2 regions of the Paraburkholderia kirstenboschensis genome follow, and region 2 is predicted to be linked to the other one. Evidence: predicted binding sites of a transcription regulator. Region 2 holds the regulator's gene; the other holds the start of a gene.
What was found. Region 2 encodes HrcA, which represses chaperone genes, less so after heat shock. Its sites were predicted from a motif close to TTAGCACTCNNNNNNNNNGAGTGCTAA; they were not measured.
Positions count from the first base shown of each region.

Region 1: the regulator HrcA is predicted to act here: its motif matches at 7,251-7,277, upstream of rpoH (RNA polymerase sigma factor RpoH).

Region 1 covers NZ_CP136513.1:3,151,666-3,166,433, forward strand. The annotation lists gene nagA (N-acetylglucosamine-6-phosphate deacetylase) at 1-440, shown strand, start outside; gene RW095_RS36800 (SIS domain-containing protein) at 433-1,440, shown strand; gene ptsP (phosphoenolpyruvate--protein phosphotransferase) at 1,452-4,043, shown strand; gene nagE (N-acetylglucosamine-specific PTS transporter subunit IIBC) at 4,117-5,916, shown strand; gene rpoH (RNA polymerase sigma factor RpoH) at 6,254-7,189, opposite strand; gene RW095_RS36820 (acyloxyacyl hydrolase) at 7,549-8,112, shown strand; gene RW095_RS36825 (nuclear transport factor 2 family protein) at 8,156-8,539, shown strand; gene ybiB (DNA-binding protein YbiB) at 8,543-9,517, opposite strand; gene RW095_RS36835 (fumarylacetoacetate hydrolase family protein) at 9,743-10,441, shown strand; gene maiA (maleylacetoacetate isomerase) at 10,467-11,111, shown strand; gene ftsY (signal recognition particle-docking protein FtsY) at 11,204-12,385, opposite strand; gene rsmD (16S rRNA (guanine(966)-N(2))-methyltransferase RsmD) at 12,628-13,242, shown strand; gene coaD (pantetheine-phosphate adenylyltransferase) at 13,355-13,870, shown strand; gene RW095_RS36860 (YfhL family 4Fe-4S dicluster ferredoxin) at 13,934-14,191, shown strand; gene hisC (histidinol-phosphate transaminase) at 14,260-14,768, opposite strand, start outside.
Region 2 covers NZ_CP136513.1:3,332,444-3,347,211, forward strand. The annotation lists partial or broken gene glnE (bifunctional [glutamate--ammonia ligase]-adenylyl-L-tyrosine phosphorylase/[glutamate--ammonia-ligase] adenylyltransferase) at 33-2,834, shown strand; gene recN (DNA repair protein RecN) at 2,958-4,628, opposite strand; gene RW095_RS37600 (NAD kinase) at 4,697-5,599, opposite strand; gene hrcA (heat-inducible transcriptional repressor HrcA) at 5,918-6,937, shown strand; gene hemH (ferrochelatase) at 7,105-8,175, shown strand; gene RW095_RS37615 (RNA-binding S4 domain-containing protein) at 8,184-8,591, shown strand; gene RW095_RS37620 (hypothetical protein) at 8,563-8,724, opposite strand; gene grpE (nucleotide exchange factor GrpE) at 9,104-9,688, shown strand; gene RW095_RS37630 (thioredoxin family protein) at 9,781-10,221, shown strand; gene dnaK (molecular chaperone DnaK) at 10,374-12,332, shown strand; gene dnaJ (molecular chaperone DnaJ) at 12,606-13,748, shown strand; gene pabB (aminodeoxychorismate synthase component I) at 13,774-14,768, shown strand, end outside.

The DNA of each region.
Region 1 (14,768 bases), 180 kb from region 2:
CGGCGCTCGCGCATGCCGAATTCGCGGAAATCATTCCCGACTTGCTGCACGTGCATCCGGGCGCGATCCGCGCCGCACTGCGCGCGATTCCGCGTCTGTACGTGGTCACAGACAGCACGTCGGCGACCGGCATGCCCGACGGCGAATACCGTCTCGGCAGCCAACACGTGACGAAGTGTCTGGGCGGCGTGCGTCTCGCCGACGGAACGCTCGCCGGCAGCACCCTGACCATGGATCAGGCGCTGCGCAATCTGGTGTCGATCGGCCTGCCGATCGCCGATGTATCAAACCGTTTGTCGCGCTACGCCGCCGACTACCTCGGCATCGAAGACCGCGGCCGCATCGCGCGCGGTGCATGGGCCGACGTCGTCGTGTTCGATCGTGAACTGGCGTTGAGCGCGACATACGTCGAAGGAGAAGCAATTGTCGAATATGCTTAAAGAGGCGCTAGCGTCCGCAGAAACGGTCGCCGCGCAACTCACGGACACCTCGCGCGTCGAGGCCCTGGCCGCCCGGCTCGCACAGCAACCGCGCCATGTCGCGTTGACGGTCGCGCGCGGCAGTTCCGATCATGCGGCGAGTTACTTCGCAAGCCTGACGATGAGCCGCCTCGGCGTGCCCGTCGCGTCGCTGCCCATGTCGGTCGCGACGCTGCAACAGGCGCCGCTACAAGTTCGCGATCAGCTTGCACTGGCGTTCTCGCAATCGGGCAAGAGTCCTGACCTGGTCGGCACGATGCAGGCGCTGCGAGAGGCGGGCGCGTTGACCGTTGCCGCAGTGAATGCACTGGCTTCGCCGCTCGCCGACGCGTGCGAGTGGCATCTGCCGCTCGTTGCCGGTCCTGAACTGAGCGTTGCGGCCACCAAGAGCTACATCGCGATGCTCTCGACTTCCGCGCAACTGGTCGCGCATTGGCAGCGCGATGCGGAACTGCTGGCTGCATTGAATACGCTGCCCGACGCGTTGCAGACCGCCGGCAAGCTCGACTGGTCGAAGGCCGTCGACGAACTGCGCGGCATCGAACGCATGATCGTGATCGGACGCGGTCTCGGCCTTGCCATCGCGCAGGAAGCCGCGTTGAAGCTGAAGGAAACCTCCGGCATTCAGGCAGAAGCGTTTTCTAGCGCGGAAGTGCGGCACGGTCCGATGGAACTGATCGACCGCGACTACCCGTTGCTGGTGTTCGCTCCGCGCGGACCGGAGCAGGCGGGTCTCCTGCAACTCGCGCGCGACATGCAGGCGCGGGGCGCTCGCGTGTTGCTCGCCGCTCCGTCCGATGTACCGGAAGCGACGCTGCCGCTCGCTACCACCGCTCACGCGGCGCTCGATCCGATCGCCGCCATCCTGTCCTTTTACGTGATGGCCGCGGGCCTTGCCGCCGCGCGCGGGCGCAATCCCGATGCGCCGCGCCATCTCAACAAAGTCACCGAAACTCACTGACGAGAAATCAGATGCGACGTGTCGAGGAGTCCCGTTTAATGAGCCATTCTGAAGGCCATATTGTTTTGCTCGCGCCGATGACCGGTCCGGTCGTTCTGCTCGCGAACGTGCCCGACCCGGTATTTTCGGGCGGCATGTTCGGCGACGGGATCGGCGTCGATCCGCTCGAGGGCCGACTCGTCGCGCCATGCGAGGGAACCGTCACCCATCTTGCGCGCACCGGCCACGCCGTGACGCTGGCGACAGCGGAAGGCGCCGAGATTCTGCTGCATATCGGTATCGACACTGTCGAGCTGAATGGCAAAGGCTTTGCGCCGATGGTCGAGCAGGGCGCACACGTGCATGCCGGCGACGTGCTGATCGAGTTCGATCAGGATCAAATCGCCTTGCATGCGCCGAGCCTTGTTTCTGTCATCGCTATTGCCAACTCGGACGCGTTCGAAATCGTCGAGCGCGTGCAGGGCGGCATGCTAAAGGCGGGTGAAACGCCGCTGTTGTTGCTGCGTCCTCGCGACGGTGCAGCGGCCGACGCGTCGCGTCAGTTGAGCGCAACGAGCGTGACCGAAGAAGCGCGCGCGCAAGTCACACTGGTTCACGCGGGCGGCCTGCATGCGCGGCCGGCTGCGCGTGCTCGTGAAGCGGCACGCGGTTTCGATGCACGTGTCGAAGTGCGTTACGAAGGTCGCAAGGCGGCAATTGAAAGCGTGGTTGGACTGCTGGGACTCGGCGCAGGTCAAGGTGCGACTGTGGAGTTACTCGGTGTGGGTCCGCAAGCCCGAGCCGCTGTCGACGCGATTGTTCAGGAACTGACCCGCGAGGCGCACGGCGAAGTCGAAGAGAAGCCGGCGCGGCAAAGTTCGCCCGCACCGCAAACGGTGGCACCGGCCGCAGGCGAGGCTCTCGCGCCGAACACGCTCGCCGGTGTCTGTGCGGCGCCGGGTGTGGCTATCGGCAAGCTCGTGCGCTGGGACGACGCGGACATCGATCCGCCCGAACAGGCAAGCGGCACGTCGGCTGCGGAAAGCCGTCTGCTCGACAAGGCGATTGCGACCGTCGACGCCGACCTCGGCACGACGGTGCGCGACGCGTCGCAACGCGGCGCGGTCGGCGAGGCGGGTATTTTCGCGGTGCATCGTGTTTTGCTCGAAGACCCCACGCTGCTCGACGCCGCGCGCGATCTGATCAGTCTCGGCAAGAGCGCAGGCTTTGCGTGGCGCGAAGCGATCCGCGCACAGATAGCCATCCTTACCAATATTGAAGACGCATTGCTCGCCGAGCGTGCCGCCGATCTGCGCGACATCGAGAAGCGCGTGCTGCGTGCGCTCGGCTATACGAATGCCGCGGCGCGCACGCTCCCGGACGAAGCCGTGCTCGCCGCGGAAGAGTTCACGCCGTCCGATTTGTCCGCACTGGATCGCTCGCGCGTCACGGCTCTCGTGATGGCGCGCGGCGGTGCGACGTCGCATGCGGCGATTCTCGCGCGGCAGGCGGGCATTCCCGCGCTGGTGGCCGTCGGCGATGCGCTCTATGCGATTCCCGAAGGCACGCAGGTCGTGGTGAACGCGACCACCGGCCGCCTGGAATTTGCACCGACGGAGTTCGATGTAGAACGCGCGCGTCTCGAGCGCAGCCGCCTCGCGGGCGTGCGCGAAGCGAACCGCCGTACGTCGCAGCAAGCTGCGGTCACGGCGGATGGCCGCGCGATCGAAGTCGCCGCGAACATCGCGACGCTCGACGACGCGAAAACCGCCGTCGAAAACGGCGCCGACTCCGTGGGCCTGCTGCGTACCGAACTGCTATTCATTCACCGCGCAGCCGCGCCGACCACGGACGAGCATCGGCAAAGCTACCAAGGCATTGTCGACGCATTGAGCGGGCGCACGGCGATCATCCGCACGCTTGACGTCGGCGCGGACAAGGAAGTCGATTACCTCACGCTGCCGCCGGAGCCGAACCCCGCGCTCGGCTTGCGCGGCATTCGCCTCGCGCAGGTGCGCCCCGATCTGCTCGACGATCAGCTGCGCGGCCTGCTCGCCGTCAAGCCGTTCGGCGCCGTGCGCATTTTGCTGCCGATGGTGACCGATGTCGGCGAGCTGATCCAGATTCGCAAACGAATCGACGAATTCGCTCGCGAGCTGGGCCGCACCGAGCCGATCGAAGTCGGCGTGATGATCGAGGTGCCGTCGGCGGCGCTGCTGGCCGACCAACTGTCGCAACACGCGGACTTCCTGTCGATCGGCACCAATGACCTGACGCAATACACGCTTGCCATGGACCGCTGTCAGGCCGATCTCGCTGCGCAGGCCGACGGTCTGCATCCGGCTGTGCTGCGGCTGATCGCGGCCACCGTGCAAGGCGCGAACCGGCATGGCAAATGGGTCGGCGTATGCGGTGCGCTGGCGGGCGATCCGCTTGCGATGCCGCTGCTCGTCGGCCTCGGCGTGACCGAGCTTTCGGTGGACCCGGTTTCGGTGCCGGGCATCAAGGCGCGGGTGCGCAATCTCGATTATCAACTGTGCCGTCAACGCGCCCAGGATGCGCTGGCGCTCGAATCGGCGCAGGCGGTAAGAGCAGTAAGCCGCGAAACGTGGCCGTTGGACTGAACCCCGCACGGTACGCAACGCCACATAACTCAACGACGTCCGTCGACAACGAGACAAGGGATTGGAGGTATCAATGGATGGGAACCCGTTTCTGAAGATTCAGCGCCTGGGACGCGCGCTGATGCTGCCTATTGCGGTGCTGCCGGTTGCCGGCCTGCTGCTGCGCCTCGGCCAGCCCGATGTGTTCAACATCAAGATGATCGCCGACGCCGGCGGCGCGATCTTCGACAACCTGCCGCTGCTGTTCGCAATCGGCGTGGCGGTCGGTTTTGCGAAGGACAACAACGGCGTCGCGGGTCTCGCGGGCGCGATCGGTTATCTGATCGAAGTCGCGGTGATGAAGGACATCAACGACAAGCTCAACATGGGCGTGCTGTCCGGGATCGTGGCGGGTATCGTGGCCGGTTTGCTGTACAACCGCTACAAGGACATCAAGCTGCCCGACTACCTGGCGTTCTTCGGAGGGAAACGCTTCGTGCCGATCGTCACGGGCGTGGTCTGTCTCGCGCTCGGCATTGTGTTCGGCTATGTGTGGCAACCGGTGCAGAGCGTGATCGATACGGCCGGCCATTGGCTGACCACGGCGGGCGCGCTCGGCGCTTTCGTGTTCGGCGTGCTGAACCGGCTGCTGCTCGTTACGGGCTTGCATCACATCCTCAATTCGTTGACGTGGTTCGTGTTCGGCACGTTCACGCCGCCGGGCGGCGTCGCCGTGACCGGCGATCTGCATCGTTTCTTCGCCGGCGATCCGACCGCCGGAACGTTCATGACGGGCTTCTTCCCGGTCATGATGTTCGGCTTACCGGCCGCGTGTCTGGCGATGTTCCATGAAGCGCCGAAGGAGCGCCGCGCGGTCGTGGGCGGTCTGCTGTTCTCGATGGCGCTCACGTCGTTTCTGACGGGCGTCACGGAGCCGATCGAGTTCAGCTTCATGTTCCTCGCGCCGGTGCTGTACGTGATCCATGCGCTGTTGACGGGTCTTGCCCTCGCGATCTGTTCGGCACTCGGAATTCACCTCGGTTTCACGTTCTCCGCGGGCGCGATCGACTACGTGCTGAACTACGGCCTTTCGACGAAGGGCTGGCTGGCCATTCCGGTCGGCATTGCGTATTCGGTGGTGTACTACGGCCTGTTCCGCTTCTTCATCCGCAAGTTCAACATGGCGACGCCGGGCCGCGAACCGGCCGCTGCCGACGAGCAAGTCGATTCGTTCGCGGCTGGCGGTTTCGTTTCGCCTGCCGCCGGCGCTGCCGTGCCGCGCGCGCAGCGTTATATCGCGGCGCTGGGCGGCGCGTCGAATCTCTCGGTGGTGGATGCGTGCACGACGCGTCTGCGTCTGTCCGTCGTGGACTCGAGCAAGGTGTCGGAGAACGAACTGAAGACGATCGGCGCGCGTGGCGTGCTCAAGCGCGGCGCGACGAACGTGCAGGTCATTATCGGACCGGAAGCGGACATCATCGCTGATGAAATTCGGACTGCGATGGAGCGGGGCGGCAACGATGCCGCTGCGGTAAAGCCGGCTGCTTCGGCTGCTGCGCCAGCTGCGATTTCGGCTTCGGCTTCGGCGGCGGTGACCGCGGGTGGTGCGTCGCGTGCCCCAAGCGGTCCGCTCGATCCCGATCCATTGCGCTGGCTGGCGGTGTTCGGCGGCGCCGGCAACGTAAAGTCGCTCGACGCCGTCGCGACAACGCGTCTGCGTATCGTCGTGCGAGATCCGTCGGCAGTGGATCGTCAGCGTCTCGCGACGCTCGACACGGCGTGGGTCGCAGCGGATACGTTCCATATCGTCGTCGGCGATGCGGCGCGGCGTTACGCGGAAACACTGGCTACGCGCATGCCGGCCAGCGGCGGCGCAGCGCCTTTGCCTGCCTGATCGAACAAGCGTGGCGCGCAAAGCGCTTCAAGGCGCTTCATGCCACGACGTGATGCGGTAGCAGCAACTTAGCGGCCGAGCAGCCATCGCAATAAAAAAGCGGCACCTTGATTCGAGGTGCCGCTTTGCGTTTAGCGGCGCAATGCCGCTCAAGCTATTCGTCAGCGTGCTGTACGTTGAACCGTTTAGCATATCTGGCACGCGTGCCCGTCTTGTCGGGCAGCGCGGGAACATCGCATAAAAAAAGCCCCACCGTCTTGCGAGGCAGGGCTTGCGACTTCAGCGCTTCTTTCGGGCTAACCGGCCAGCACCACGCCGATGTAACCGTTGGCGAGCGTTACGCGTATTCGGTCAGCGCACCGCGCATCTTCTTCATTGCGCTAGCTTCGATCTGACGAATACGCTCAGCCGATACGCCGAACTCGTCGGCCAGTTCGTGCAGCGTCGAGCCGCCCGAACCGTCGTCTTCGACCTTCAGCCAGCGAGCTTCGATGATGCGGCGGCTGCGGGCGTCGAGCGCCTCCAGTGCCGTCGCGATACCGTCGCTTTGAAGCTTGTCGCGTTGACGCGAGGCCAGTACCGCGGTCGGCTCGCTGTGCGAGTCGGCGAGATACGCGATCGGCGCATACGACTCTTCGCCGTCTTCAACCTGGCCTTCCAGCGCGATGTCGCCGCCGGAGAGGCGCGTTTCCATCTCGGCCACTTCTTCGCGCTTGACGTTCAGCTCCTTGGCGAGACCTTCGATCTCGTCCGGCGTGAAAGCGCCCAAGCCTTGCTTATGGCTGCGCAGATTGAAGAACAGCTTGCGCTGCGCCTTGGTTGTGGCGACCTTCACCATGCGCCAGTTGCGCAGGATGTATTCGTGGATCTCGGCCTTGATCCAGTGCATGGCATACGACACGAGACGTACGTTCTGCTCGGGATCGAAGCGCTTCACGGCCTTCATCAGGCCGATATTGCCTTCCTGGATCAGGTCGGCGTGCGGCAGCCCATAGCCCAGATAGTTGCGCGCGATCGAGACGACCAGCCGCAGGTGCGACAGCACGAGGCGGCGTGCAGCCTCGAGGTTGTCGTGCTCGCGGAATTCTGTGGCGAACTGGCGTTCTTCTGCCGGCGTCAGCATCGGAATCCGATTTACGGCCTGGATGTAGGCGTCGATGTTGCCCAGTTGACCGGGCAGCAGGGAGGAATGCGAGAGCGCCAGCGCACCTGCCGGAGCGGCCTTAGCCGACGACGGGCTCAGAGTACTCGGAAGGGTCAATGCATGGCTCACGTTTAAAACTCCTTTGGAATCAGGCAAAAGCTTGTTCAGGTAACGACTCCAGCGTTGGATGTTAGCACTCTCGTTTTCCGAGTGCTAATACTTAGAGCTCATAGGGGCATCCAAGTTCCGTAATTTCCTATTGAATTTCAAGTTTCAATAGCCATCATACTCGCCTTTAAAGGCCAGCGCCGGTGCCGTAGGAATTACCTAACAAATTCCATTCATTCTCACTTTCGACCGATTTTTCCAAATTTTGATGTATGTAATTGCGGAAATTTAAGTTTCTTAATAGGATCCACCGACTTCAGATTGTCTTTAGAATACGCGGACTGTTACAGAATGTTCAACGTGCTGAGCTCGGGTATCAGATGGACAACAAAAAGAACGTCTTCCGTGGACAGGCTCTGAAAGCGGCATGCGCGGCTCTGCTGCTTACCCTTTCCGGCGTTGCTGCTGCCGATCAGTTCGGAATCCAGGTCACCGGGGCTGTCGGGGATCGCCATGTCAAAAAACTGGACCTCGGCTTGGTGTGGGACCCCAATCTAACGTGGTGGCAGATCGGCGACTGGCATTTCGCGCTGATCGGCGAGGCCCACGTGGCCTGGTGGCATACGAACGAAGGCAATGTGCATGAGAACATCGGCGAGATCGGTGTGACGCCTATCATTCGCTTCATTAAAGGATCGGGATCAATCCGGCCTTTCGTCGAGTTGGGCGCGGGCGTGCGCTTGCTGTCGAGCCCGAGAATTTCTTCGACCTTCACGCTGTCCACTGCGTTCCAGTTCGCCGATATGGCGGGCGTGGGCATGCAGTTCGGCGGCCATCAGCAGTATCAGGCGGGCTACCGCTTCCAGCATGTTTCGAATGGCGGTATCAAAGAGCCGAATCCTGGTATAAATTTCCACCAGCTATACCTGCAATATAACTTCTGACGACCGTGGCCGCGTCTGGCTCACCGGTGCAAGGGGCTGAGCAATGGCGGCAAAGACAATCGAGGCGATTCGCGGGCTGGAACGCGAACGCTTTCGCGCGATGGTCGACGGCGACGGTCAATCGCTCGACACGCTGCTCGCGGAGAACGTGAGCTACGTGCACACGAACGGCAAGCGCGAGACGAAGCGACAGTTCATCGACGGCATTACCGCAGGGCGCCGCCGCTACCGGCAGATCGAAGTGCAGTCGCAAGATGTGCTGGCGGTGGGCCGCGAAACTTGCGTCGTGACCGGCCGCGCGCTGATCGAGATGGAAGCGAATAGCGGTGCACTGCTTTTTCCCATTGCCTACACGGCGATCCACACGCAGGAAGACGGCCAGTGGCGCCTCATTGCATGGCAGGCGACGCGTTGCGCGATTGAGTGAGCCTTAGTGCGCGGGCGTTCTCGCGACGTCGGCGATCAACTCGACTTGCCTCTCTATCGCGCTCGGCGCCAGCGCCTCGCCGCGCAGCACGGCGCCGATCCATGCCGCTGTCGTCGCGGCGTCGCGCGCTTCGGGCAACTCGACCTGGGGTGCGTCGGGCGACGAGCGCTCATGCGGCACTCGCGTCTCGCAGACCCCGTCATGCAGCCAGTCCACCTGGACCTGACGCCGGGTGTCGGCCACGGCTTCGCCCTCCGTGCCCCGCGCGAGCAAGGCACCGCCGGCCGCCGCGTCGGGATGGGAGCTGAATAGCTGCGTGAGGCTGTCCCGATACGGGGGATGCGTGTAGTTCACGAGACGCAGTCCGGCGGGCGCGAACGGCTGGAGAATCTTGACGAGCGTATGCGTCGAATTGCGCACGCCCATGCGCCGGCGCAGCGCGAGCAGACGCGCGAGCTTTGGCGCGAGCACGTCGATCGGCGCAAATGCGAGACGGCGCTCTGCGAGGCCGTCTTCAATGTCGTCATGCGAGTTCGCGTGCGGTATCCGCAGGTGCGTGAAAATTTCAGCGCTTGTCACGCGGCCGGGATCGTCGGTAACGCCGTGCACGAGAACCGGCACCCCTTCACGCGCGAGCAGCAGCGCAAGCAGCGGCACGAGGTTCGGCTGCTTGCGTGCGCCGTTATAGCTGGGGATCGACACGGGCCGAAACTCGCCGGGCCGCAGATGAACCGGCTCGAACGACGCGTGGGCGCCAGCGAGCATCGCCGCGAGTTCGTCGGCGGTTTCGCCTTTGACACGATAAGCCAGCAGCACCGCGCCCAGCTCGAGTTCACCGACGCGGCCGTCGAGCATGGCGGTGTAGAGCGCGCGGGTATCTTCGGCGGTGAGCGCGCGGGCTCCATTCGGCCCGCGGCCGATTTCCTTGATGAAGCGGGCGCAGGGGAACGGGTTGGCGGTGTCGGTGAAGTCGGTCATGAGAGCAATTGACGTGCTGGCGTGCCGCCATCGGGCCGGCCGCCACGGTATTCAAGGGACGTTATCTGGTGTGAGTATCGCATCTATAGCCGTCTGGCGAGGCGTGGGCACTGGCGCGCCGCTGTCGCGAACCCGTGCCGGACTGGCGCGCGCCACCTTCTACCACGCGTTACACTCGCTGTTTTATCGCCGCACTGCGGCTCATATCGAAGAACGGAGAACCGGATGAGTTACGTATTTGCACCGGCACCGGTGGTCGGGGTGCCGATTGTTGGGTCCAGCGAGCAGTTCCCTGTGCGTCGCATTTATTGCGTCGGCCGCAACTACGAGGCGCATGCCCGCGAGATGGGGCACGATCCCGACCGCGAGCCGCCGTTTTTCTTCAGCAAGCCGGCGGATGCCGTCCTGTATGTCGCGCCGGGCGAGACCGGCGAATTCCCGTATCCGACGCTATCGAAAAACCTCCACTTCGAGATGGAGCTCGTCGCGGCGATCGGCAAAGGCGGCAAAAATATCTCCGCGGACAGCGCGCTGGATCACGTCTATGGCTACGCGCTCGGTCTCGACATGACGCGCCGGGACCTGCAGGCCGAGGCGAAGAAGCTGGGTCGTCCGTGGGACACCGCAAAGGGTTTCGATCACTCCGCGCCGCTTGGCCCGATTCATCCCGTGTCGAGCCTGGGCCACATCGGGAAGGGCGCGATCTGGCTGTCCGTGAACGGTGAAGAGAAGCAACGCTCGGACGTGTCGCAGCTCATCTGGTCGGTGGGCGAAACCATTGCCTACCTGTCGACGCTCTTCGAGTTGCAGCCGGGCGATCTGATTTTCACCGGCACGCCGGAAGGCGTCGGCGCGGTGGTCCAAGGCGATCTGATGAAAGGCGGCGTGGACGGACTGGGCGAATTCAGCGTGCGCGTCGTCTGAAATAGTCCTGGGAGGAGACAACCACATGAAGCTCTATAGCTATTTTCGCAGCTCGGCGTCGTATCGGGTGCGGATTGCGCTCAACCTGAAGAACCTGCCGTACGAGTATGTGCCGGTGCATCTCGTGCGAGACGGTGGCGAGCAGTTGAAGCCGGAATACCGCAAGGTCAACGTGGACGGCATCGTGCCCACGTTGATCGACGGCCATGAGGTGATGCCGCAGTCGCTCGCCATCATCGAATATCTCGAGGAAACGCATCCCGAGCCGCCGCTTCTGCCGAAGGCGCCCGCCGACCGTGCGTATGTGCGCTCGGTCGCGTTGCAGGTAGCGTGCGAAATTCATCCGCTAAACAATCTGCGGGTGCTGAAGTATCTGAAACACACGCTGCGCGTGGAGAACGACGCGAAAGACGCCTGGTACCGGCACTGGGTGGACACCGGCTTTGCGACGCTGGAGGCTCACCTTGCAGGCGACGCGCGCACCGGCAAGCTTTGTTTCGGCGACGAGCCGACACTCGCCGACGCGTGCCTGATCCCACAGGTGTTCAACGCGCAGCGCTTCAACGTCGATACGGCAAAATATCCGACCATACAGCGCATCTACGAGCACGCGATGCAAATCGACGCGTTTGCGCGCGCTGCGCCCGGCGTGCAGCCAGACGCCGAATGAGCCGCACGGCGTTGTCGGTGCAGAAAGGGCACTCCGAGGAGTGCCCTTTTTTTGGATTGCCGGCGAGGCGCCGGTGGTGGCGTGGCTTCGGCTTACCCGCCTAGCAACGCATCTGAGAACTCTTCAGCGCTGAAAGGCTGCAAATCCTCGACCTTTTCGCCAACGCCGATGAAGTACACCGGAATTGGTCGCTGCCGCGCGATGGCTGCAAGAATGCCGCCCTTGGCCGTACCGTCGAGCTTGGTGACGATCAGGCCGGTCAAGCCGAGCGCGTCGTCGAAAGCCTTGACCTGCGCAAGCGCGTTCTGCCCGGTATTGGCGTCGATGACGAGCAACACCTCGTGCGGCGCGCCGTCTTGCGCCTTGCCGATCACGCGCTTGACCTTGCGCAATTCCTCCATTAGATGCAACTGCGTAGGTAGACGGCCGGCCGTGTCCGCCATCATCACGTCGATCTTGCGCGCCCGCGCGGCACCGACCGCATCGAATATCACGGCCGCCGGATCGCCGCTTTCCTGCGACACCACGGTGACGTTGTTGCGTTGTCCCCAGATCGCCAACTGCTCGCGGGCGGCGGCGCGGAAGGTGTCGCCGGCGGCAAGCAACACCGACTGGTTAAAACTCTGCAGATGCTTGGCGAGCTTGCCGATGCTCGTCGTCTTGCCCGCGCCGTTGACGCCCGCGATCATCATGACGAGCGGCTGCGCGCGCCCGAGCATCAGCGAGCTTTCCAGCGGCTTGAGCAACTCGACCAGTAGCGCGCGCAGCGCCGTCTTGACCTGTTGCGGCTCCGTAAGACGCTCGGTGCGAACCTTCTCGCGCAGCGCTTCAAGCAGGAATTCGGTCGCGTCGACGCCCGCGTCGGACATGATCAGCGCGGTTTCCAGCTCTTCGTAAAGATCCTCGTCGATCTTGGTGCCGACGAAAATGCCGGTGAGACTCGAACTGGTCTTCGACAAGCCGGTTTTCAGACGAGTCAGCCACGAGCCTTTCGCGCTTGCATCCTGCAAGGGCGGAGGCACGATCTCGACGGTCTCGAGCGTCGATTCCTCGAAATCGGGTTGAGGCTGCGGTTCCGGCGAGGCGGCGGTCGGCGGCACAATGCTCGCCGGCGGGCTGGAAGTTGAAGCCGTCCCGGTGGTTGCAGGGACAGGAGGCGCGGCTGGCGCTTCTGTAGCCGGCTCGTCAATCAGCCCCTCAGGCGCGATTTGCGATTCGTCTGGCGCGTTTTCGGACTCTTTCGAACCCTTGAATCGTTTGAAAAAGCTGAACATGATCTGGCATGGTGAGAGCGCGCGCCGATGCGCGCAGCCGGTACAGCACCGGCGAAAGCGGCAGGCAGCGTTGCGATGCGGGATGCAAGGCGCTGGAAGCCGCACATTTTATCAGGCGCGCCGTCGCACGTCGTATAGGCCGAACGGCCAGGCTGGACGCGCCGCGCCCCTGTGGTAACGTTGGCGCTCCGGTCCGCTTGCTTCGACGCAGCGGACGCTTATATCAACGTAATCGAAACTGCATGCCCCGTTCAGCCACTTCCCGCGCCCATGGCGCTTCGTCCAAAGGCGGCAAGCCGCACGCCATCCGGATTATCGGCGGCGACTGGAAACGCACGCCGCTGCCCGTGCTCGACCTGGACGGCTTGCGCCCCACGCCGGACCGCGTCCGCGAAACGCTGTTCAACTGGCTCGGTCAACGTCTGGACGGTCAGCGCTGCCTCGATCTGTTTGCCGGCAGCGGCGCGCTCGGCTTCGAAGCGGCGTCGCGCGGCGCCGCACGCGTGCTGATGGTCGAGCGCAATGCGCGAGCGGCGACCCAGTTGCGGGCAAACCAGGAACGCCTCGCGGCGCGCATGATCGAAATTGCCGAGGCCGATGGTTTGCGCCTTGCGGCGAGCCTGCCGCCCGGTTCGTTCGACGTGGTATTCCTCGACCCGCCGTTTGGCACGGATGTGCTGGATAAAGCGCTCGCGCTGGCCGCTCCGCTCGTGAGCAACGACGGTTTCCTTTATGTGGAAGCTGGCGTGGCGATCGAGCCCGGCGCAAACGAAGCGCTTGCCGGATGGGAAATCGTGCGGCAAGGCAAGGCGGGCGCTGTCCACTTCCATTTGCTGCAGCGCGAAAATGAGGAATAATGCGCCTTCCATAACAAGCGCCGGACGGTTTGCCGTCACGCGCGCGGCCGGTGCCAAATGCGTCGCGTGGACGCTTTGACGTGCCCATCTGTCTGAAGAGAGGAGAAATCTCATGGTAGTCGCCGTGTACCCGGGCACGTTCGATCCGCTAACGCGCGGTCACGAAGACCTCGTTCGGCGCGCGTCGAGCATCTTCGACACGCTGGTGGTCGGCGTCGCCGACAGCCGCAACAAGAAGCCGTTCTTCACGCTGAAAGAGCGGCTTGATATCGCTCACGAAGTGCTGGGCCATTACCCGAATGTTCAGGTCATGAGCTTCAAAGGGCTGCTGAAGGACTTCGTTCGCAGCAATAACGCGCGAGTGATCGTGCGCGGACTGCGCGCGGTGTCCGACTTCGAATATGAGTTTCAGATGGCGGGCATGAACCGCTATCTGTTGCCGGACGTCGAAACCATGTTCATGACGCCGTCCGATCAATACCAGTTCATCTCGGGCACGATCGTGCGCGAGATCGCGCAGTTGGGCGGCGACGTGAGCAAGTTCGTTTTCCCGTCGGTCGAAAAATGGCTGAAGGAAAAGGTTGCGGCGTTGGACCCGGATAACGGTGCTCCGGCGGCGCAGCCGTAACCGGCGTAAACTGTCGGTATGACGGATCCAAGCCGGCTGCGGCCGGCGCGAAGGGAGAGAAGTATGGCCTTGATGATTACCGACGAGTGCATCAATTGCGACGTGTGCGAGCCCGAGTGCCCGAACGACGCGATTTCGATGGGCCCGGAAATCTACGTGATCGACCCGAAGAAGTGTACGGAGTGCGTCGGTCATTTCGACGAACCGCAGTGCATCCAGGTATGCCCGGTCGAGTGTATTCCGCGCGATCCCGAGTATCTCGAAACGCCGGAAGGCTTGATGGCGAAGTACCATGCACTGCAGGCGGCAAAGGGCGCGTGACGTTCTTGCGGTGGGAATGTGTAAAACGGCGAGGCGCGGGCCTCGCCGTTTTTTTTGCGCACGTCCAATCAGCCGATGTAAGCGCTGAATATGTCGCGCAATGCGTCGAGCAGAAGCCCGCACTCCGCGTCGGTACCGACCGAGATGCGCAGGTGCTGGTCGATTCTCGGCGCGTTGAAGCGGCGCACGAAAATTTCCCTTTCACGAAGGCGCAACACGAGCGTTGCCGCGTCGTACGCCTCGTGACGCGCAAACAGCAGATTGGCTGCGGACGGCACCACGTCGAAGCCTAGCGCCGTTAGCCCCGCGGCCAGCCGTTCGCGGCTTGCAATCACTTTTGCGCATGTGTCGCGAAACCACGCGTCGTCTTCGTAAGCCGCGCGGGCGGCGACTTGCGCGAGGCGGTCGAGCGGATAGGAGTTGAAGCTGTCTTTTACACGATTGAGCGCGTCGATTAGCTCCGCGTTGCCAAAGGCGAAGCCGACGCGCATGCCTGCCAGCGAGCGCGACTTGGACACTGTCTGCACGACGAGCAGATTCGGAAAGCGGTCTATCAGTCCGATCGCCGACTCGGCTC
Region 2 (14,768 bases):
CCCGACAATCAAGCAACGAGCGAGCCAGACCTTTAATGACTCACGCTACTCTCCTGAGTTCCGACTATTCACACTACACGGCGCGCGCCGCCGCGGCCCGTCCCCAACTCGTCGTGCAGGTGGCGGAGCTTGCGTCCGCGCCCTTGACCCGCGAGCGCATCGACGCTCGTTTCGACACGCTCTGCGCGGAGGCGGCCGGCGGGGCCGCCGCTCCCTTGACCGAAGAGGCACTGAAACGGGCTCTGCGCCGGTTGCGCACCGAGGTGTTTTGCGCCGTGATGGAGCGCGACCTCGCTGGCGAGGCGGACGTCGCGGAAGTCACCGGAGCGATGACGGATCTGGCCGAGACGACGATCCAGCGCTCGCTTGCCGTGCTTTCCGCCGAACTGGAGGCGCTCTTTGGCGAGCCGCGCGGCCCGCAGGGCGAGCGGCTCACGCTGGGCGTGGTCGGCATGGGCAAGCTCGGTGGGCGGGAACTGAACGTCTCGTCGGACATCGACCTCATCTTTATTTATGAAGAGGACGGCGAGACCGCCGGCGGCCAGCGCGCGGCGATCGCCACGCAGGACTTTTTCACACGCCTCGGCAAGCGGCTGATCGGCGCTCTCGCCGAAGTCACCGCCGACGGCTACGTGTTTCGCGTCGACATGCGTCTGCGGCCGAACGGCGATTCGGGGCCGCTCGTATGCAGTCTCGGCATGCTCGAAGAGTATTTCTATGTGCAGGGCCGCGAGTGGGAGCGCTATGCGTGGATCAAGGGCCGGCTCGTTTCCGAAGGCACGAGCGAGGCCGCGCGGCGACTGTCGAAACAGCTGGATGCGATCGTCACGCCGTTCGTCTATCGCCGTTATCTCGACTTCGGCGTGATCAGTGCGATTCGCGCGCTCCATCTGCAGATTCGCCAGGAGGCGCAGCGCCGCGCGTCGATGCGCCCGGACAAGGCCGACGACATCAAGCTAGGGCGCGGCGGCATCCGCGAAATCGAATTCAGCGCGCAGGTGTTCCAGTTGATTCGCGGCGGCCAGGACGCCGGTTTTCGTGTGCGTCCGACGCTCGCCGTGTTGCGTCACGCCGCGACGCATGGGTTGATCGACACGTCGGTCTGCGTGAAGCTTTCGCAGGCATATCGGTTTCTGCGCGAACTGGAACACCGGCTGCAATATCGCAACGACGCGCAAACTCATGCGATGCCCGTCGATGCCGAGGACCGCGCGGCTCTCGCGCGTGCGATGGGCTGCGACGACTATCCGACGTTGATGGCGCGGCTCGACGCGCATCGTGAGTTTGTCGAACAGCAGTTCGATCAGATATTTGCGGACAAGGTAAGCGGCCGCGATGGCTGCGGCGCCCCCGAAGACGGCGCGGCGGCATGGGTCTGGAGCAGCGCACTCTCGGACGACAGCGCGGAAGATGCGTTGCGCGCGCGTATCGTCGAACTTGGCGTGGCGGAGCCGGGCGATCTGCTCGCGCGGCTGCGCGGTGTGTGGCAATCGTCGCGTTATGCGGGGCTCGCCGAGCGCAGCAGGCAGCGTTTCGACATCGTCGCGCAGCGTGCGCTCGAAGCCGCGCGCACGCTCGAGCCGCCCGAGCGCCGCGGCGATACGCTCGCGCGTCTTTTCGATCTGCTCGAAGCGGTGGGCCGGCGCGGTGCGTACCTCGCGCTGCTGACCGAATATCCGCAAGCGCTGCACCGGGTGTTGTCGGTGCTGGGCGCTTCGCGCTGGGCGGCCGGCTATCTGATCCGCCATCCGCAATTGCTCGACGAACTGCTCGACGACGAAGCGATCAACAGTCCATTCGACTGGCCCGAGTTCAAGCGCACGTTGCGCTTGCGGCTTGCCGCCGCGGACGGCGTCGAGCAGCAAATGGACTTGCTGCGCCATGCGCACCAGGCGGAAGTGTTCCGTATTTTGCTGATCGATCTGGCCGGCAAGCTGAGCGTCGAGCATGTGAGCGACCGCCTGTCCGAACTCGCCGATGCGGTGCTCGATGTGACGCTCGAAGCCGTCTGGAACCAGTTGCCGAAGCGCCATCGCGAGGTGCCGCGTTTCGCGGTGATCGCATACGGCAAGCTGGGCGGCAAGGAGTTGGGCTATGCGTCCGACCTCGACGTGATTTTCCTCTACGACGATCCCGACGACGCCGCAGCCGATATCTATTCCACGTACACCCGCCGGCTCATCACGTGGCTGACCACCGCGACCGGCGCGGGCACATTGTTCGACGTCGACCTGCGCCTGCGTCCGAACGGCGAGTCGGGCTTGCTCGTCACCGATCTGGACGCGTTCCGCCGCTATCAACTGCGCGAGGGCGACGCAGCCAACACGGCCTGGGTCTGGGAGCACCAGGCACTGACCCGCGCGCGTTACTGTGCGGGCGACGCGCAGATCGGCGCGCAGTTCGAGGCGATCCGTGAACAGGTGCTGACCACGCCGCGCGACGCCGCGCAGCTTGCCGCCGAGATCGTCGAGATGCGCGAGCGAGTGATCGCCGGGCACCCGAACCATACGACGCTGTTCGACCTCAAGCATGATCGCGGCGGCATGGTGGATATCGAATTCACCGTGCAGTACTGGGTCTTGCTGCACGCGGCGCGCGATCCCGAACTGATCCGCAATACCGGGAACATTGCACTGCTGCGCGAAGTGTCGCGCCTCGGGCTGATGAGCGAGGCCGAAGCCGAGACGGTCGGCGCGGCTTATCGCACGTACCGGAAGCTGCAGCACAAGCTGCGGCTGGATGGGATGGAGAAGGCGCGCGTGGAGCCGGCTCTCGTCGCGACGGAGCGCGATGCCGTGCTCGGACTATGGGAGCGGGTGTTCGGCGAGGGTTGAAGGAGGCGTGCGTCGTGCCGGCCGTGGCTCAAGCGTGGCCTACCGCCATTTGTCTTGTGCCGCTCCGGCGTCAAAACGTGCGCCCGCGCTGAAAGCCGGGCGTTCGCCGCAGTCTTCGGGCGACTAAGCCGCCAGCATTTCCTTCGCGTGCTTGCGAGTGGTCGGCGTGATTTCGAGGCCGCCAAGCATTCGCGCGACTTCTTCCACGCGGCTCGCCTTGTCGAGCGAAACGACGCTGCTTACCGTACCGCCCTTGCCATTGCCGGCCTTCGCCACCTGGAAATGATGATCGCCACGTGCGGCGACCTGCGGCAAATGCGTCACGCAAAGCACCTGGCGCGCTTCTCCGAGTTGATGCAATAGACGCCCAACCACTTCGGCGACGCCGCCGCCAATGCCCGTATCCACTTCGTCGAAGATCAGCGTGGGCGTCGGGCTTGCGGCGCTGGCGATCACAGCCAGCGCAAGGCTGATACGCGCGAGTTCGCCGCCCGATGCGACCTTGGCAAGCGGCCGCAGCGGCACGCCCGCATGCCCCGCAACGCGGAACTCGACCTGCTCCAGTCCATACGCGCCGCCTTCCGGGAGCGGCACCAGCGCCACTTCGAAGCTGCCGCCTTTCATCGACAGTTCCTGCATGCCGGTGGTGACCGCCGCGCCGAGCGCCTTGCCAGCCTTCGCGCGTGCTTTGGAGAGCTTTTTCGCTTCCGCGACGAAGACCTCGCGCGCCTTCGCTTCTGCTGCATGCAGGCTATCGAGGTCGGCGGCAGCGTCTAGCGCGGCGAGTTGCGCGCGGCGCGTTTCATGTTCCTCAGGCAGCGTTTCGGGCTGCAAGCGGAATTTGCGCGCCCCCGAATGCAGTGCGTCGAGGCGCTTTTCGACCTGGGCGAGCCGGTCGGGATCGAGTTCGAGCTTTTGTGCGTAATGGCTCAGCGAGTACGCAGCTTCCTGAAGTTGAATCTCTGCGGGTTCCAGCGCGGCCAGCACGTCGTTCAAGACCGGATCGATTTCAGCGAGGTCACGCACCTTCGACACGATCGACGCAAGATGCGTGATCATCGCTTCGTCCGATTCGGATAACGCAGTAAGCGCGCCTTGCACGCCGTCGATCAGATTCGCCGAATGCGACAGCCGCCGATGCTCGGCGTTAACCTCTTCCCATTCGCCCGGCTGGGGCGAGAGCTTGTCCAGTTCGGCAAGCTGCCAGGCAAGCCGCTCGCGTTCCAGTTGCAACTCGCGGTCGCGCGTTTGCGCATGCTCGACCGCCTGGACCTTCTCGCGCCATGTGCGCCACGCGCGCGTGACGCTCGCGGAAAGTTCGCTCAGGCCTGCGTGAGTGTCGAACAGTTCGCGCTGGGCGTCTGGACGCATCAGCAACTGGTGCGCGTGCTGGCCATGAATATCCACCAGCATTTCGCCGAGCTCGCGCAATTGCGCCAATGTCGCGGCCGTGCCGTTGATGAAAGCGCGCGAGCGCCCGTTCGCGTCCACCACGCGGCGCAGCATCACGGTGCCGCCGTGCTGGCCGTCGGCTGCCGACGCGCTGAACGCCTGCTCGTCGAGCCACTGATCCACCTGCGCGTGCGTGTCGAATTCCGCGGTGATGTCGGCGCGGCTCTCGCCGGTGCGAACGACGCTCGCGTCGGCGCGTGCGCCGAGCGCGAGCGCCAGCGCGTCGATGAGGATCGACTTGCCGGCGCCGGTCTCGCCGGAAAAAACGGTAAAGCCGCTGTCGAATTCGAGATCGAGCGCGGCGACGATGACGAAGTCGCGTATCGAGAGGTGGCGAAGCATGGAGGTGGTCTGTGAGCCTGGTATTCGGGTTTCTCTAGCGGCGCTTGTATCCCGGCATTCTCCGCCGGTCAGAGCTTGCCGTCTTCTTCGTGCGACGGGTATTCGTTCCAGTGCAGCTTCTTGCGCAGCGTCGCGAAATAGCTGTAGCCAACCGGATGCAGCATCGGCACCGTATGACGCGAGCGGCGCACTTCGATTGCGTCGCCCAGTTCGAGCGACGTGAACGACTGCATATCGAAATTGACGTTGACCTCGCGCCCGGAAACGATCTGGATACTGACCTTCGAGTCGTCCGGCAACACGATGGGCCGGTTCGACAGCGCGTGCGGCGCGATCGGCACGAGTACGATGCCCTGTAATTGCGGATGCAGAATCGGCCCTTGCGACGACAGCGCGTAAGCCGTCGAGCCGGTAGGCGTGGCGACGATCAGGCCGTCCGAGCGCTGGTTGTACATGAAGCGGCCGTCCACGGAAACGTGCAGTTCCGCCATGCCGGAGAAGCCGCTGCGATTGACCACCACGTCGTTGAAGGCGAGCGCGTGATAGATCGGATTGCCCTGGCGCATGATCCGCGCCTCCAGCAGCACGCGCTCCTCGCGTTCGAAGTTGCCCGCCAGCATTTGCGGCACGATCTCGCTCATGTGGGAGATCGGGATGTCGGTAATGAAACCCAGCCGGCCGTGGTTGATGCCGATGAGCGGTGTGCGGTAAGGCGCCAGTTGCCGGCCGATGCCCAGCATCGTGCCGTCGCCTCCCAGCACGATCGCCACGTCGGCACGCGCGCCGATCTCCGCGGGACGCAGCGCCGGATACTCGGTGACGCCGATTTCCGCGGCGGTGTCGGCTTCGAAAACGACTTCGAAGCCGCGCTTCGCGATGCAGGAGGCGAGCGCGGTCAGGGGCTCACGAATGCCCGGCGTGTTGTTGCGCCCGACGAGCGCCACGGTCTTGAACTGGCTGGTTACTTGCATGCCGGCATTACACCATAGGTAGCACCCGAAAAGAACCGCACTCGGACCCGGCGGCCCGCCGGCACGGGCGGGCCGCCAGCGCAGTTAGGGATTATCGTTAGAATGGTGAAGCCTTGATGACATGCGCGCCGTGCAGAATGCAACGGCGCGTTGCGGGCGGGGCCGTCGACAACAGGGCTGGCGGCGCACCGCACCGAACGCGGCACCAAGCCCTGAAACCGGCGCAAGCGTCGGTCCTGGCGAGCGGCGGTCATTCCGCCGGTGTTGAGCGCCGTTAGCGCTCGCGGTAGTCGCACCATTGAGCTAGAATTTTCCGTCATGCTAGATCCTCGCGCACAAACCCTCCTGAAAACTCTAATCGAGCGCTACATTGCCGAAGGTCAGCCGGTCGGCTCGCGCACGTTGTCGCGCTATTCCGGCCTGGAGCTGAGCCCGGCGACCATCCGCAACGTCATGTCGGATCTCGAGGATCTGGGCCTTGTGATCAGCCCTCATACTTCGGCTGGACGCATTCCCACGCCGCGCGGCTACCGGCTTTTCGTCGACACAATGTTGACTGTCGAGTCGGCCGCAGACGAAGAGGCGGTCACGCGTACCGTCAAGACTACGCTGCAGGCCGGTGAGCCGCAGAAAATCGTCGCCGCGGCGGCGAGCGTGCTCTCGAATCTGTCGCAGTTCGCCGGTGTCGTGCTCACGCCGCGGCGCAGCCACGTGTTCAAGCAGATCGAATTCATGCGCCTGTCCGACAAGCGCATTCTGCTGATCATCGTCACGCCCGAAGGCGACGTGCAGAACCGCATGATGGCGACCCAGCGCGACTTCTCGCCGTCCGAACTGGTGGAAGCGTCCAACTACATCAACGCTCACTTCGCCGGTCTTTCTTTCGACGAAGTGCGCCGCCGCCTGCGCGAAGAGATCGACCAGTTGCGCGGCGACATGACCACGCTCATGCACGCGGCCGTCACCGCGAGCACCGACGAATCGGACACCGGCGAGACCGTGCTCATTTCGGGCGAGCGCAATCTGCTCGAGGTCGCGGATCTTTCCTCGGACATGGCGCGCCTGCGCAAGCTGTTCGATGTGTTCGATCAAAAGACCAGTCTCCTTCAGTTGCTGGATGTATCGAGTCATGCGGCCGGCGTGCAGATCTTCATAGGCGGCGAGTCGAACCTCGTTCCTATCGAGGAAATGAGCGTCGTCACCGCGCCCTACGAAGTGAATGGCAAGATAGTCGGCACGCTGGGCGTGATCGGACCTACGCGAATGGCCTACAACCGCGTGATCCCGATCGTGGACATCACCGCGAGACTGCTCTCGCTGACGCTCAGTCAGCAGTAGCGCGTCACAGCTGCGGCGGTTTGTCCAGCACATGATGCGCGAGCGCGCGCCGCCTGCCAATTGGCCGAACGGCCAGGGGTCCTTAGGGCGCGCGGCCACGAGGCGCGCCGCTATAATGAATCCCACCTGGTTCCACTTCCCGCCTTGTGCGGTTACTCCTGCTGCCTATGCGCTTCGACCTTGAGCGGCCCTCGCAGAACGCCACGTCGCACCGCGTTGCGGTGTTACTGATCAATCTCGGCACGCCCGACGCGCCAACGCCTCGTGCGGTTCGCCGCTATCTCGCGCAGTTCCTGTCCGATCCGCGCGTGGTCGAAATTCCTGCGCTGCTGTGGCAAATCATTCTGCGGCTTCTGATCCTGCCGTTCCGGGGCCGCGCGTCCGCGAAGAAATATGCGGCCGTGTGGATGCCGGAAGGTTCGCCGCTGCGCGTCTATACGGAAAAGCAGGTGGAAGGTTTGCGCCATCTGCTGCAATTGAATGACTACACGGTGCTCGTCGACTACGCAATGCGCTACGGCACACCCGGCATCCCGGCCATGCTCAATCAGCTGAAGCTCGCCGGTGCCGAACGGGTGCTGCTGGTGCCGATGTATCCGCAATACTCGTCGTCGACCACGGCGACCGCTTTCGACGACGCGTTCTCCGCGCTCAAGCGCATGCGTAACCAGCCCGAGATCCGCACGGTGCGCCAGTACGCCGATCATCCCGCGTACATTTCAGCGCTCGCTGCGCAGGTGCACCAGTATTGGCATCTCCATGGTCGGCCGGATTTTGCAGCCGGCGACAAGCTCGTTCTCAGTTTTCATGGCGTGCCCAAGCGCACGCTCGATCTCGGCGATCCGTACCACGAGCAGTGCCAGACGACCGGCGCGCTGCTGATGCAGGCGCTCGGCCTGACGCCGGTGGAATGCCGCATCACGTTCCAGTCGCGTTTCGGCAAGGCCGAGTGGTTGCAGCCGTACACGGCCCCCACGCTGAAGGAACTCGGGGCAGCGGGCGTGCGGCGTGCTGATGTTTTTTGTCCCGGCTTCACCGCCGACTGTCTCGAGACAATCGAGGAGATCGGCATGGAAGTGCGCGACGAGTTCCTGCATGCGGGCGGCAAGGAGTTTCATCGCATTCCTTGCGTGAACGCGTCGCAGGCGTGGATTGCCGCGCTTGGCGAAATCGTCGCGCAGAACCTGCAAGGCTGGCCGGTCCAGGCGGTCCCCGTACCGCATCACACACCTGCTTGAGCATACTCATGAACTACCGGATTTCGACGGAACCGGGCGCGAAGCTGCGCATCGACAAATGGCTCTGGGCAGCGCGCTTCTTCAAGACGCGCTCGCTTGCCGCGGACGCGGTCGAGAAGGGTCGTGTGCGTATAGGCGGGGCCGACGTGAAGCCGGCCAAGGACGTGCGGGTCGGCGACCTCGTCGAGATCGAAATCGAGCGGTTCGTATGGCAGGTGCAGGTGCTGGGCGTATGCGATGTGCGCGGTCCAGCAAGCGTCGCACAGACGCTTTACGCGGAAACCGACGAGAGCCGGCAAAAGCGCCAGGCCGAGCACGAGCGCCGCAAGACCTATCGCGAGCCGGCCGAGGCATTGCACGGCCGCCCGACCAAGCGCGACCGCCGGACTATCGACAGATTTTCAGGTGGGGATTGAACAGTTGTTCCATGGTCGCGTTCACGCCGCCGTATTCGGTTGTGTGATCGTTGACCGCCCCAGACATACAGATGGTCGTGGTGCCCGCAACGAGTACCAGTGCGACCACCGAGATTGCAAAGGTCAGTTTCACGGTACCCCCTTTTGGGATGGTGCGGAAAAGAAACGAGCTAGCCAGGTAGAAATTGCAAAATGGCGGAAAGGTTTATGTCAGATTAGGGTTAACGCTGTTTTTCCGCCGCGTAACTGGAGCATAGGTCACTTGCACGCCGCGCTCAATCTGAATCTGATCGCAGCGCACCCATGGTTGTAACCGCGCATTTCCGCCGGCCGCCGCAGGTTTGAAATTTTCGGCGAAGGCGCTTGAAAACGCGCGTTTGCGGCCCCACCTGCCGTTTCGATACGTGGTAGCGCGCCTGGATGACTGTCGCGATTTTGCAACGCACAAATCGCGGCAGTGTCATGCGCCGTTGCTGCCGTTGGCTTTTAATTTTTTAACGACTTTCAGCGACATGGAAAACACGCAAGAGAACCCGACGAGCCAGAATCCCACGCCCGCGGACGAAACCGCGCGCCAGGCCGCCGAGGCGGTCACTCCCGAGCAGGAAGCCGCTGCGAGCGTCGCCACGGACACGCCGGCAACGGGCGTGGAAGCCGCATTGGCCGAAGCGCAGGCGAAGATCGCCGAATTGCAGGAAAGCTTCCTGCGCGCGAAGGCCGAGACAGAAAACGTGCGCCGCCGCGCGCAAGAAGATGTTGCCAAGGCGCATAAATTTGCAATCGAGAGCTTCGCGGAGCATCTGCTGCCGGTGATCGACAGCCTGGAAGCAGCCGTCGCTCACTCGACCGACGATCTTCAAAAAGTGCGCGAAGGCGTCGAGCTCACGCTGCGTCAGCTCACGGGCGCGCTGGAGAAAGGCCGCGTCGTCGCGCTGAATCCGGTGGGCGAGAAGTTCGACCCGCACCGCCATCAGGCTATCTCCATGGTGCCGGCCGACCAGGAGCCGAACACGGTGGTCGCCGTGCTGCAAAAGGGCTTCGTGATCGCGGATCGCGTGCTGCGCCCGGCGCTCGTCACTGTCGCCGCGCCGAAGTAACGCCGGTTTGCTCCGTATTCCATTTGGGATTTCGCCCGCGCTTCGCCCGCGTTTGGCTGTAGACAGCCGGTAGACACCAGGTAGACACCGTCATGGCCAATATTCCCGTCGACGCAACCGCGTTCTCGGCGTTTGACATGCAGGAGCTGAGCGCCGAATCGTTCGACGCCGGCCTCGCCGAAGCGGGTGACCAACTCGCGGTGGTGTTCTTCTGGGGACTCGACTGCTTTAACTGCGAGATCGCCAAGAAGGCCATGCTCGCGCAACCGGACGCAATCCGCGCGCTCGGTCTGCGGTGGTTTCACAGCAATGTCTACGAGCACCGTGAACTTGGCCGGCGTTTCATGCTTCATGGCGTGCCGACGTGGTTCTTCTTTCATCGCGGCAAACGGCTGGGTCGGGCAACCGGCTGGCACGGCTTGACGCAGTTCAAGGCGGCGGTTGCCGCAGCGCGCGAGAAGATCCGGTCGGCCGATGCCGCGGGCGGTGCGCAAGCTGACGGAGCGAATACGGGCAAAAGTTCGTCCGATTGAAAAAAATTAAAGACCGCATCGCAAAAGAGGTCTTGAAAACGATGCGGACGCACTTATGTTGAGTGCAGGTATGAATTCAGGGTGGATTGCCTTGCCGCCGAACGGCAAACAGGGCGATTCCCGCAGCGATCAAAGTCAGGAGATTAGTGAAAATGGGCAAAATCATCGGTATCGACCTCGGCACGACCAACTCGTGCGTGGCGATCATGGAAGGCAATTCGGTCAAGGTGATCGAGAACTCGGAAGGTGCGCGCACCACGCCGTCGATCATCGCCTACATGGAAGACGGCGAGATTCTCGTCGGCGCGCCTGCCAAGCGTCAGTCGGTCACGAACCCGAAGAACACGCTGTACGCGGTTAAGCGCCTGATCGGCCGCCGCTTCGAAGAGAAGGAAGTTCAAAAAGACATCGGCCTGATGCCGTACAAGATCATGAAGGCCGACAACGGCGACGCATGGGTCGAAGTACGGGATCAGAAGCTCGCTCCGCCGCAAATCTCCGCGGAAGTGCTGCGCAAGATGAAGAAGACCGCTGAAGACTATCTCGGCGAGCCGGTCACCGAAGCCGTGATCACGGTTCCCGCGTACTTCAACGACAGCCAGCGTCAGGCAACCAAAGATGCAGGCCGCATCGCCGGTCTGGAAGTCAAGCGCATCATCAACGAACCGACCGCAGCCGCGCTCGCGTTCGGTCTCGACAAGAACGAGAAGGGTGACCGCAAGATCGCCGTGTATGACCTAGGCGGCGGTACGTTCGACGTGTCGATCATCGAAATCGCCGACGTCGACGGTGAAAAGCAGTTTGAAGTGCTGTCCACGAACGGCGATACGTTCCTGGGCGGTGAAGACTTCGACCAGCGCATCATCGACTACATCATCGGCGAGTTCAAGAAAGAGCAGGGCGTCGATCTGTCGAAAGACGTGCTCGCGCTGCAGCGCCTGAAGGAATCGGCTGAAAAGGCGAAGATCGAACTATCGTCGAGCCAGCAAACCGAAATCAACCTGCCGTACATCACGGCCGACGCGTCGGGTCCGAAGCACTTGAACCTGAAGATTACGCGCGCCAAGCTCGAAGCGCTGGTTGAAGAACTGATCGAACGCACGATCGAACCGTGCCGCGTCGCTATCAAGGACGCAGGCGTGAAGGTCGGCGAAATCGACGACGTGATTCTGGTCGGCGGTATGACCCGCATGCCGAAGGTGCAGGAAAAAGTTAAGGAATTCTTCGGCAAGGATCCGCGCCGCGACGTGAACCCGGACGAAGCCGTGGCCGTTGGCGCCGCGATTCAGGGCCAGGTGTTGTCTGGCGACCGCAAGGACGTTCTGCTGCTCGACGTGACCCCGCTGTCGCTCGGCATCGAAACGCTCGGCGGCGTGATGACGAAGATGATCAACAAGAACACCACGATCCCGACCAAGCATTCGCAGGTCTACTCGACGGCTGACGACAATCAGAGCGCCGTGACGATCAAGGTGTATCAGGGCGAACGCGAAATGGCAGCGGGCAACAAGCTGCTGGGCGAGTTCAATCTTGAAGGCATTCCGCCGGCACCGCGCGGCACGCCGCAGATCGAAGTGAGCTTCGACATCGACGCGAACGGCATTCTGCACGTCGGCGCGAAAGACAAGGCGACCGGCAAGGAAAACCGCATCACGATCAAGGCGAACTCGGGTCTGTCCGAAGCCGAAATCGAGAAGATGGTGAAGGACGCCGAAGCCAACGCGGAAGAAGATCACAAGCTGCGTGAGCTGGCCGACGCCCGCAACCAGGGTGACGCGCTCGTCCACAGCACGAAGAAGGCGCTCACCGAATACGGCGACAAGCTGGAAGCCGGCGAGAAGGAAAAGATCGAAACCGCGCTGAAGGACCTCGAAGAAGCGCTGAAGAGCAGTTCGACCGACAAGGCCGCGCTCGAAGCCAAAATCGAAGCGGTGGCGACGGCTTCGCAGAAGATGGGCGAGAAGATGTACGCCGACATGCAGGCTGCCCAAGGTGCCGAAGCTGCGGCAGCAGGCGCGGCGGGCGCGAGCGCGGGTGCATCGGCTGGTGGCGCGAGCCAGCAGCAGGACGATGTGGTCGACGCCGACTTCAAGGAAGTCAAGAAAGACTAAAGCCAGGTCGCATTCCGACCGTAAAGCCGCACACGGGTTCTGTGTGCGGCCCGGCTGCACGAGAGGGACCGCGGGCAACAGGACGCGGCAACGTGCAAGAGCGGTTATCACGCCTGGCGAGCCTTTTAGGCTCTCCGGGCACATTTGTTTTATGGAGGCCGTTGTTTCGCGCCGCATCTCAGTCGGCACGAAACAGCGACCGGACGAGTCGTGAGACTCCAGCATTCAAGAGGAGCCACCGCGCGGCACTCTCGCGAGGGGCGTTGAACCGATATGGCGAAACGGGATTACTACGAGGTTCTGGGCGTCGCAAAGAACGCGAGCGACGACGAAATCAAGAAGGCTTATCGCAAGCTGGCGATGAAGCACCACCCCGACCGCAATCCGGGCAACAAGGATGCGGAAGAGCATTTCAAGGAGGTGAAGGAAGCCTATGAAATGCTCTCGGACTCGCAAAAGCGTGCCGCGTACGACCAGTATGGTCACGCGGGCGTCGATCCGAACATGGGCGGCGCCGGCGCACAAGGCTTCGGCGGCTTTGCCGATGCGTTCGGCGATATTTTCGGCGACATCTTCGGCCAGGCGGCAGGCGGCGCGGCGCGGGGCGGCGGCGGACGTGCGGGCCCGCAGGTGTATCGCGGCGCCGACCTGCGCTACAGCATGGAAATCACGCTTGAACAAGCGGCGCATGGTTACGACACGCAGATTCGCGTGCCGAGCTGGGTGTCGTGCGAAGTCTGTCACGGTTCGGGCGCGAAGCCCGGCACCAAGCCGGAAACCTGTCCGACCTGTAGCGGTTCGGGCGCGGTGCGGATGTCGCAAGGCTTCTTCAGCATCCAGCAAACCTGTCCGAAGTGTCACGGCACCGGCACCTATATTCCTGAACCGTGCGCTCACTGCCACGGCGCGGGCAAGGTGAAGGAAACCAAGACGCTCGAAGTGAAGATTCCGGCAGGTATCGACGACGGCATGCGCATCCGTTCGGCCGGCAACGGCGAACCGGGCATCAACGGCGGACCGTCGGGCGATCTGTACGTCGAGATTCATATCAAGCAGCATTCGGTGTTCGAGCGCGACGGCGACGATCTGCATTGCCAGATGCCGATTCCGTTCACCACGGCGGCGTTGGGCGGCGAAATCGAAGTGCCCACGCTCGCGGGCCGCGCGAGCTTCACGGTGCCCGAAGGCACGCAGTCGGGCAAGACGTTCCGGTTGCGCGGCAAGGGTATCAAGGGCTTGCGTTCGAGCATTGCCGGCGATCTGTACGTGCATGTCCAGGTCGAAACGCCGGTCAAGCTCACCGAATCGCAGCGCGATCTGCTCAAGCAGTTCGAGAAAGCTTTGGTGGAAGGTGGCGCGCGGCACAGCCCGCAAAGCAAGAGCTGGTTCGACAGGGTGAAGAGCTTCTTCGATTAACGGCGGTTCGAAGTTGGCGGTAAGCATGACGGCAGATGAGCGCGGCGCTGTATTTGCATTGCTCGATGATTGCGACGCGTCGGCGGCGCGCCGCTCGAGCAGGCTGTACACCGGTTTCGCGCATGAGCGGGTATGCGCCGATGCCGCGCAACTGGAAGCCGTGTGCGAGGCCGCCGAATCCGATGCACGGCACGGCCTGCACGCTATCGTGCTCGCCGACTACGAGTTCGGCCGGCATCTTCTCGGCGGGGCATCGGATCCGTCGTTCAAAACGCAGCATGGCGACGCCACGCTGCGTTTTTTATTGTTCGAGCGTTGCGAGAAACTCTCGCGCGACGAGGTCGACGCGTGGCTCGTAAAGCGTGACGGCGATCTCGCTGAACCCTCGGTGGCGGGCACGGCCAACGTGCGCGAGAGTGTCGAGCCCGCGCAGTTCAATGCGGCCATCGACGCAATTCATGCGGCCTTGCGCGACGGCGATTCCTATCAGGTCAACTACACATACCGGCTTGGTTTCGACGTATTCGGCTCGCCTATCGCGCTTTATCGGCGCTTGCGGGCGCGTCAACCGGTTCGGTACGGCGCGTTGATCGCAATGCCTGTTGGTGACTGGGTGCTGTCGTGCTCGCCGGAACTCTTTGTCGAAAAGCAGAATGCAACGTTGCGCGCGCGTCCGATGAAAGGCACCGCGCCGCGTTCGGCCGATACGTCAGCGGATCGGGGCGCTGCTGAATTCCTCGGCAGCGATCCCAAGAACCGCGCCGAAAACGTGATGATCGTCGATCTGCTGCGCAACGATCTGTCGCGCGTCGCTCAGACGGGCTCCGTCAAAGTGCCCGCGCTCTTTTCCGTCGAGCCGTATGCATCGGTTTGGCAGATGACGTCGACGGTTGAAGCCGCTTTGCGGCCCGGCACGTCGTTCGCCGCGATACTGCGCGCGCTTTTTCCTTGCGGCTCGATCACCGGTGCGCCGAAGCATCGCACGATGCAGTTGATCGACGAACTGGAGAGCACGCCACG